DNA from 2 places in the Nocardia sputi genome. Region 1 is predicted to be linked to the other one. Evidence: riboswitches for the same ligand, from Rfam matches in the RefSeq annotation. Region 1 holds a riboswitch; the other holds the start of a gene.

Region 1 (4,208 bases):
CGTTCGGCACGGTGCCCGCCTGGTCGTCGAACGGCAGCTGGGTCAGGTTCTGCGACAGGTAGCCGACGGCGCGGTACACCGCCTGCACGTCCCAGTCCTTGAACACGCCGGTGCCCTTGACGTTGCCGGTGCCGTCGAGCTGGGTGCGCTCGGTGCGCAGGCCGACGACCTTGCCGTTCTCGCCGAGCACTTCGGCGGGGGATTCGAAGAAGTGCAGGAACAGTTTGTGCGGCCGGTTGCCGACGTCGCGGATGGCCCACTGCTCGAGGGTGTTGGCGACCATGTCGACCTGCTTGGAATGACGGCGCGCGGCTTCGGAGCCCTCGTCGTAGTCGATGTCCTCGGGGTCGACGATGACTTCGATGGTGGGGGAGTGGTCGAGCTCGCGCAGTTCCAGCGGGGTGAACTTGGCCTGGGCGGGTCCGCGGCGGCCGAAGACGTGGACCTCGACGGCCTTGTTCTCCTTCAGGCCCTTGTAGACGTTCGGCGGGATCTCGGTGGGCAGCAGCTCGTCGCCGGTCTTGGCCAGCACGCGGGCGACGTCGAGCGCGACGTTGCCGACGCCGAGGACCGCGACCTTCTCCGCGTCCAGGGGCCAGGTGCGGGGGACGTCGGGGTGGCCGTCGTACCAGGAGACGAAGTCGGCGGCGCCGAAGGAGCCGTCGAGATCGATGCCGGGGATGGGCAGCGCCCGGTCGGCGTTGGCGCCGGTGGAGAAGATCACCGCGTCGTAGAAGGCCCGCAGGTCGTCGAGAGTGATGTCGGTGCCGTAGTCGATGTTGCCGAGCAGGCGGACCTGCGGCTTGTCCAGCACCTTGTGCAGGGCGGTGATGATGCCCTTGATCCGCGGGTGGTCGGGCGCGACGCCGTAGCGGATCAACCCGAACGGCGCGGGCATCCGCTCGAACAGGTCGATGCTCACCTCCGCATCGGACTTCATCAACGCGTCGGCGGCGTAGATCCCAGCCGGCCCGGCGCCCACGATCGCGATGCGCAGCGGGCGGGTCCTCGCGGTGTGCGCGTCAGGCCCGGAGGAGGAAGCCTGCGTCACCACGGAGGGCTCGCGCACACCGCCATCCGATACTTCACTCTGTTCGGTCATCTCTTTACGCGCACCTTTATGGTCGAAACAATTAATGACGTCTGGGCTTAGCTTAGGCTAAGTTGACGCACCGGCTCGGTCGCACCCGTCCGGTGCGGACGCCGGCGTTGCCGGCTCGTGGCTGCACGGTGCTCCGTTCGCCGCGGCGATGAGCTGCCGATTCGCTATGACAGCAGGCCGCCGTCCCGCGATTCTATCGGGATGGTCCATACCGCCCCGCGTCGGTGCGTGAACTCGGCGGATGCCATCGCATGTCACATTCCTCGCTTACCCGCTCCCGCGCCGCCTATCGCGCCCCGCCCGCAGCTGGTCCGCGCCGCCACTGTCTCGAGCCGGGGCCGAGCGCTCGATACCGGCGCCGACCAGGGATCATCGAGCCATGACCGAACAGCAGCCGACCGCGGGCGAGGACGAGATCATCCGGGTCGATCAGACCGACAAGCGCTCCGCGGCCCCGTTCGTCGCGGCAGCGGTGGTCGCGGTGATCGTGCTGATCGCGATCGTGCTCGGTGGCGTGCTGTCGCCCGCTGAGAAAAATGTCACAGAAGCCGACCGCATCGTGGCGGCCGTGCGCAACTTCGTCGACGGCTCCAACCGGAGCGACATCGTGCCGCCGCCCGGCACCGCGTGCCAAGGATTCGACGCCGACCGCTCGCCCCTGGCGGGACAGGACGGCGCCGGAAAGCCCGTCGAGATCGCGAAAATCGACCCGCCGATGGTGGACGGCGACCGGGGCAAGGCGACCGTCACCACGACGGTGGACGGCAGGGCGGCCACCTCCACCTGGATTCTCACCAGATCCGGCGACAAGTGGCTGGTCTGCACCTGAGCGTTCCCGCAGTGTGAGCCATCGTTTGACACGATGACCCGGGTCGGTGCAATCTCAGTCGAAGGTCATGAGAACCAGTGTCAAGCCCCGGCATTACTGGTCGGCAACCCTCCTCCGCGGTGGGGTGCTCCGGGTGACGACCTGGCGGCGCCTCGGTCCCGGGCGCGGCAAGTGCGGATTCGCAGGAGGTGCACATGAGTTATGCCGGTGACATCACTCCGCAGCAGGCATGGGAACTGTTGCGGGACAATCCCGACGCCGTCCTCGTGGACGTGCGGACAGAAGCGGAATGGAAGTTCGTCGGCGTCCCCGACACGAGTTCGATCGAACGGCCGACCGTGCTGATCGAGTGGGTCGATTCCACGGGCGCCCGCAACGAGGCCTTCGTCGAGCATTTGAAGCAGGCGCTCGACGGCCACGACCCCGAGGCCCCCGTCGTCTTCCTCTGTCGCTCCGGTCAGCGTTCGGTGGGCGCGGCGATCGCCGCCACGTCGGCGGGCTACCGCACCTCTTACAACGTGCTCGAGGGCTTCGAAGGCCCTCTCGACGAATTCGGGCATCGCGGCGGCGCCGGCTGGCGCGCCCTCGGACTGCCCTGGCGGCAGTCGTGATCACCGGCGGCGCGTTCGACAAGCCGCTGCCCGACGGCGTCGGCCCCGCGACGCTGGGCGTGCGCGGCGGGCTGCGGCGCTCCGGTTTCGAGGAGACCGCCGAGGCGCTCTATCTGACCTCCGGCTTCGTCTACGAGAGCGCCGAGGCCGCCGAGGCCGCGTTCACCGGCGAGGTCGAGCACTTCGTCTACTCCCGCTACGGCAACCCGACGGTGGCCATGTTCGAGGAGCGGATGCGCCTGATCGACGGCGCCGAAGCGTGCTTCGCGACCGCGAGTGGCATGTCCGCGGTGTTCACCGCGCTGGGCGCGCTGCTGAAGGCGGGTGACCGGCTCGTCGCCGCGCGCAGCCTGTTCGGCTCGTGCTTCGTGGTGTGCAACGAGATCCTGCCGCGCTGGGGCGTGGAGACCGTCTTCGTCGACGGCGAGGACCTCGACCAGTGGGAGCAGGCGCTGTCGGTGCCCACCCAGGCGGTGTTCTTCGAGACGCCGGCCAATCCGATGCAGACCTTGGTCGATGTGCGCCGGGTGACCGAGCTGGCGCACGCGGCGGGCGCGAAAGTCGTGCTCGACAACGTGTTCGCCACTCCGCTGCTGCAACGCGGCTTCGAGCTCGGCGCCGACGTGGTGGTCTACTCGGGCACCAAGCACATCGATGGGCAGGGTCGGGTGCTCGGCGGGGCGATCCTGGGCGCGAAGGACTACATCGACGGTCCGGTGAAAACGCTGATGCGTCATACCGGCCCCGCGCTGAGCCCCTTCAACGCGTGGACGCTGCTCAAGGGCCTCGAGACGATGCCGCTGCGGATACGCCATTCGGCGGAGGCCGCCCTGCGTATCGCCCGCTTCCTGGAAGATCATCAGGCGGTCAGCTGGGTGCGCTACCCGTTCTTGGCGTCGCATCCGCAGTATGCCCTGGCCACCAGCCAGATGAGCGCGGGCGGCACCGTGGTTACCTTCGAGCTCAACGCCCCCGAGCACGAGGCGAAGAAGCGCGCTTTCGAGGTTCTCAACCGGTTGCGCGTGGTCGATATCTCCAACAACCTCGGTGACGCCAAGACCCTGATCACGCACCCGGCGACCACCACGCACCGCGCCATGGGCCCCGAAGGCAGGGCCACCATCGGTCTGACCGACGGCGTCGTCCGTATCTCGGTGGGCTTGGAAGACGTCGAAGACCTCCTCGCCGATCTCGAGCACGCCCTCTCCTGATCCCGCCGCGCGCGGGCAAGGGGTCAGGGGAATCTCGGGCAGCTGTGCGGCGTGTCAGGAGCGCCGTTCCATCTCGGCGAGATGGGCGATGTTGGCCTGGTCGTCGGGGGCGGAGCTGGGTTCGGTCGTGAACCACGCGTCCAGTATTTCGCGGAGTTCGGCGCTGGAGGTCGAACGCAGACTCAGGGCCAGGACGTTGGCGTCGTTCCAGGTGCGGGCGCCGGCCGCGGTCGAGGCGTCCGCGCAGAGGGCGGCGCGGACGCCGGCGACCTTGTTGGCCGCGATCGAGGCGCCGGTACCGGTCCAGCAGCAAACGACGGCCTGATCGGCCCGGCCGGAGGCGACGTCGCGGGCCGCCGCTTCGCTTGCCCACGCCCAGTCGTCGCGTTCCTCGTCCGATAGCGCGCCGTGCGGCACGATCTCGTGGCCGCGCTTGCCCAGCTCCTCGACCAGCT
Region 2 (4,208 bases), on a different contig from region 1:
CCACGTCCGGGCGGCGAAAAGAGAAACCAGGGCTTCCCAGGCGGCTGCGCACGTAATGCATTTCGAAGTCGGTCACTACTCCGGTGCACGGCTCGTCCGGGGCGGCCTGCTCCAACGCGTTGGCCAGTCGCCGCGCCACATTGTTGTGCTCGAAGGTCCCACTGCGGCAGATGATCACATGGCCGTCGACCACCTCGATCTGCCGCTGGATGTCTTCGGGAAGCGCCGCGTAGCCCTCCTCTGTGATGAGGAGGGCCCCCGGATCGGTGGCCCAGACGGGCAGCGTGCTCATAAGTTCGCCTCAGCTCGGATTCGAATACGGCGATAGTATCCGGCGGCGCTGCCCTGATCGGGCGTACGCGGACTCAGCCGACCAAGCAGGGGGCAGCGCCGGCGGGAGCCGTGGAGGTGAAGGGGCGGGTTTCGGGGGTGGGATTCCACAGGCCGTTGGTGACGGTGTAGTCCCAGGTGGGGCCGGTGCGCACCAGGGTGTCCACGGCCTCGACGAGACGGTCGGCGTCGGCGGAGGTGGTGCCGAGGCCGATGCTGGCGCGCAGGGCGCCGGCCAGCCCGAGGCGGGTGAGCAGCGGATGGGCGCAGAAACGTCCGTCACGCACGCCGATGCCGTGCTCGGCGGAGAGATAGGCGGCCACGTGGCCGGGGGCGAAGTCGGCGAGTGTGAAGGCGACGATGCCGACGGAGTCGGGACTGTCAGTCCAGATGCGCAACAGCTGGACGCCGGGGATCGCGGCCAAGCCGTCGCGGAGGCGGTCGGCGAGCCGATGCTCGTGCGCGGCAAGGGTTTCGGCGTCGATGGCACCGAGCGTGTCACAGGCGGCGGCCAGCGCGGCGGCGCCGAGCACATTCGGCGAACCGGCTTCGTGCCGCTGCGGAGCAGGCGCCCACTCGGCCCCGTCGGTACGCACCTCGCGCACCGCCCCACCACCGGCCAGGTACGGCTGGGCCGCGTCGAGCCAATCCCGCTTGCCCACCAGCACACCCGCACCGAACGGCGCGTACAGCTTGTGTCCGGAGAACGCCAGATAGTCGATGCCGGTGTCGCGCAGGCTGATCCGCCGATGTGGCGCCAACTGCGCCGCGTCCACCAGGATGCGGGCGCCGCACTGGTGGGCGATGGTGGCCAGACGCTCCAGCGGAAGCACCTCACCGGTCACGTTCGAGGCGCCGGTCACCGCGAGCAAAGCCGCGGGCCTGCTGCACAGTTCGGCGACCAGCTTGCCGATCGTCTCCTCGACCGTGCCCGCCGCCTGCACGACGCGCCTTCCATTCCTGGTCCACGGCAGGAGGTTGGCGTGGTGCTCGATGTCGAGCACCACCGTGTCGCCGGGGACACAGGACGCGAGCAGGTTGAGCGAGTCCGTGGTGTTGCGGGTGAAGACGACCACCTGGTCGTCGGCGGTGTCGAGGAACCGACAGACCGACCCGCGAGCGGCCTCGTAGCACTCGGTGGAGATCCGGGAGGCGTAGCCCGCACCGCGGTGCACGCTCGCGTAGAACGGAAGCAGCTGCTGCACACGCTCGCTGACCTGCGTCAAAGCGGGCGCACTCGCCGCGTAGTCGAAGTTGGCGTAGGTCGCCGTTCCGCCTTGCACCAGCGGCACGCGCAGTTGGTCACCGGAGACCTGGGCGAGTGCGGCACAGGCGTTGTCGAGGGCAGTAGTCATCACGTGAATCCCGTCGGCTAAGGGACCCGCGATCAGATGAGTCGTCGAGTCCGCGCTTGCCGCGCCCGGTCGGGCGGCGGCCGGGTCGTCACCCGGAGCACCCCACCGCGGAGGAGGGTTGCCGGCCAGCAAGCCGGGGCTTTGCACTGGCACTCATGACCTGACCCGAGAGTGGCAGAAGCGCCCCGGCACTGTCAACCACATCCGACCCGAGTCCCCCACGAGCACCGCGTGGACCTAACCACCATGTGGGAGCCATTACAAGCACCCCCACGAAGACACGCGAGCCGCGCCTGCCTCGCGAAATCGTGGACCCCTCGGCGACAGACGACTGCCACCGCGCCCGGTGCCGCGATCCGCGACTCGACGTTCGGCACCACCGTGCGGGAGGCAACCGACCACTTCGATGAGCGGAATCACACCCTCGGTTCAGCGATCTCGTGGCGAATGCACGAGACTGACCCGCCGACCAGCCGTTGCCCTGCGGAAAGCCGTAAATAGCGGGCTCACCTGCAACAACACCCGCAGCACCGGCCGCTCCCGCGCGCCGTCCGGTGAACAACAAACGACGACAACCCCGGGTACCGTGGACAACTGGCCAGCATGGCGTTTGCCCTTTGGTAACCCAGCTATGACACAACAACAGGAAAGTGTGAGGCAGGTCGATGGGAGGTGCACAGAGCACCATGCTCGAGACAGAGCTCGAGACAGAGGTCGACGCGCCGGCGCGTCCGTTGTCGCGCGGCGATCACGCGCCGGCGGCCAGGACGCTGGTCGACATCCTCACCGCGACGGCGCTCGCGCACCCCGATGCCCCCGCCATCGATGACGGCCGAGTCGTGCTGTCCTACCTGGAGCTGGTCGTCGAGATCGAGAAGACCATGGCTCGCCTCGCCACGGCGGGCGTGCGGCCGGGCGACCGGGTCGGCGTGCGCATGCCCTCGGGCACCCGCGAGCTCTACGTCACCATTCTCGCCATCCTGTACTCCGGCGCCGCCTACGTGCCGGTCGACGCCGACGACCCGGACGAGCGCGCCCAACTGGTCTTCGGGGAGGCGCAGGTCACCGCGATCGTGACCGCGCAAGGCATCGAGACCACCGCCGCGGGCATCCGCGCGGCGGAGCGGCAGCGCGAGGAGACCTGGTCGACGCTGCCCGGCCCCGGCGACGACGCCTGGATCATCTTCACCTCCGGTTCCACCGGAACCCCGAAAGGCGTGGCGGTCACTCATCGCAACGCCGCCGCCTTCGTCGACGCCGAAGCGGACCTGTTCCTCCGCGACGCTCCGATCGGTCCCGGTGACCGGGTACTCGCGGGTCTGTCGGTCGCGTTCGACGCCTCCTGCGAGGAGATGTGGCTGGCCTGGCGCAACGGCGCCTGCCTGGTGCCCGCCCCACGCGATCTGGTGCGCACCGGAGCTGATCTCGGTCCCTGGCTGGTGCGGCGGGAGATCAGCGTGGTCTCGACCGTACCGACCCTGGCGGCGACCTGGCCGGTCGAGGCGCTGGAGGCGGTGCGCCTGCTCATCTTCGGCGGCGAGGCCGTGCCGCCGGAACTCGCCGAACGCCTTGCGGGCAACGGTGATTCGGCTCGCGAGGTATGGAACACCTACGGCCCCACGGAAGCGACGGTCGTCGCGTGCGCCGCGCGCTTGGACGGCCGGTGGCCGATCCGGATCGGACTGCCGCTCAACGGCTGGGATCTGGTCGTGGTGGATCCAGCGGGCAATCCGGTGGCCGAGGGCGAATCCGGTGAATTGGTGATCGGCGGAGTCGGTCTCGCGCGCTACCTCGACCCGGTCAAGGACGCCGAGAAGTACGCCCCGCTGAACTCCGTCGGCTGGGAGCGCGCCTACCGCAGCGGCGATCTGGTCCGCAACGACAGCGCTGGGCTGATCTTCCTCGGCCGCGCCGATGATCAGATCAAGCTGGGCGGTCGGCGCATCGAACTCGGCGAGATAGACAACGCTCTCCAGCACCTCCCGGGCGTCACGGGCGCCGCGGCGGCCATCCGAACCACGAAGGCGGGCAACAAGCTCCTGGTCGGCTATTTGACCGGGCCGGGGACGGACTTCGATGCCAAGGCCGCGCGAGCCGCCCTCGCCGGACAACTCCCGGCGCCGCTGGTGCCCAGGCTCGCGGTGGTCGACGAGCTGCCCACCCGCACCTCCGGCAAGGTCGACCGGGACGCGCTGCCCTGGCCGCTGCCCAATGCCGCCGAGGACGACGACGACAACGACCTGACCGGCACCGCCCAGTGGGTTGCGGGGCTGTGGGATTCCATCCTCGGCGCGGAGGTCGGCGATCTCGACGCGGACTTCTTCGATCTGGGCGGCGGCTCGCTCGCGGCGGCGCAACTGGTCACCGCGCTGCGCGAACGGTATCCGCAGATCACGGTCGCCGATGTCTACGACCATCCCCGCCTCGGCGCGCTCGCCGACCTGCTGGAGCAGACCACGCCCGCGGTGGCGGTCGCCGAGCGGACGGTGCGACCGACGCCACCGATGGCGCAAGCGGCGCAGG

The links. Region 1 has a riboswitch for S-adenosylmethionine ahead of M8859_RS07670 (rhodanese-like domain-containing protein). Riboswitches for the same ligand answer to the same signal wherever they lie in the genome.
Region 2: linked by a shared signal. The riboswitch ahead of M8859_RS19915 (aminotransferase class V-fold PLP-dependent enzyme) and the one ahead of M8859_RS07670 (rhodanese-like domain-containing protein) in region 1 are both predicted to bind S-adenosylmethionine.

The regions. Positions count from the first base shown of each region.
Region 1 is NZ_JAMFLC010000004.1:133,316-137,523, forward strand. It holds gene M8859_RS07660 (FAD-dependent oxidoreductase) at 1-1,102, opposite strand, end outside; gene M8859_RS07665 (Rv0361 family membrane protein) at 1,482-1,931, shown strand; SAM riboswitch class IV at 1,995-2,111, shown strand; gene M8859_RS07670 (rhodanese-like domain-containing protein) at 2,126-2,542, shown strand; gene M8859_RS07675 (O-succinylhomoserine sulfhydrylase) at 2,539-3,753, shown strand; gene M8859_RS07680 (RpiB/LacA/LacB family sugar-phosphate isomerase) at 3,808-4,208, opposite strand, start outside.
Region 2 is NZ_JAMFLC010000015.1:67,464-71,671, reverse strand. It holds gene M8859_RS19920 (Uma2 family endonuclease) at 1-292, opposite strand, end outside; gene M8859_RS19915 (aminotransferase class V-fold PLP-dependent enzyme) at 366-1,685, opposite strand; SAM riboswitch class IV at 1,733-1,846, opposite strand; gene M8859_RS19910 (Pls/PosA family non-ribosomal peptide synthetase) at 2,372-4,208, shown strand, end outside.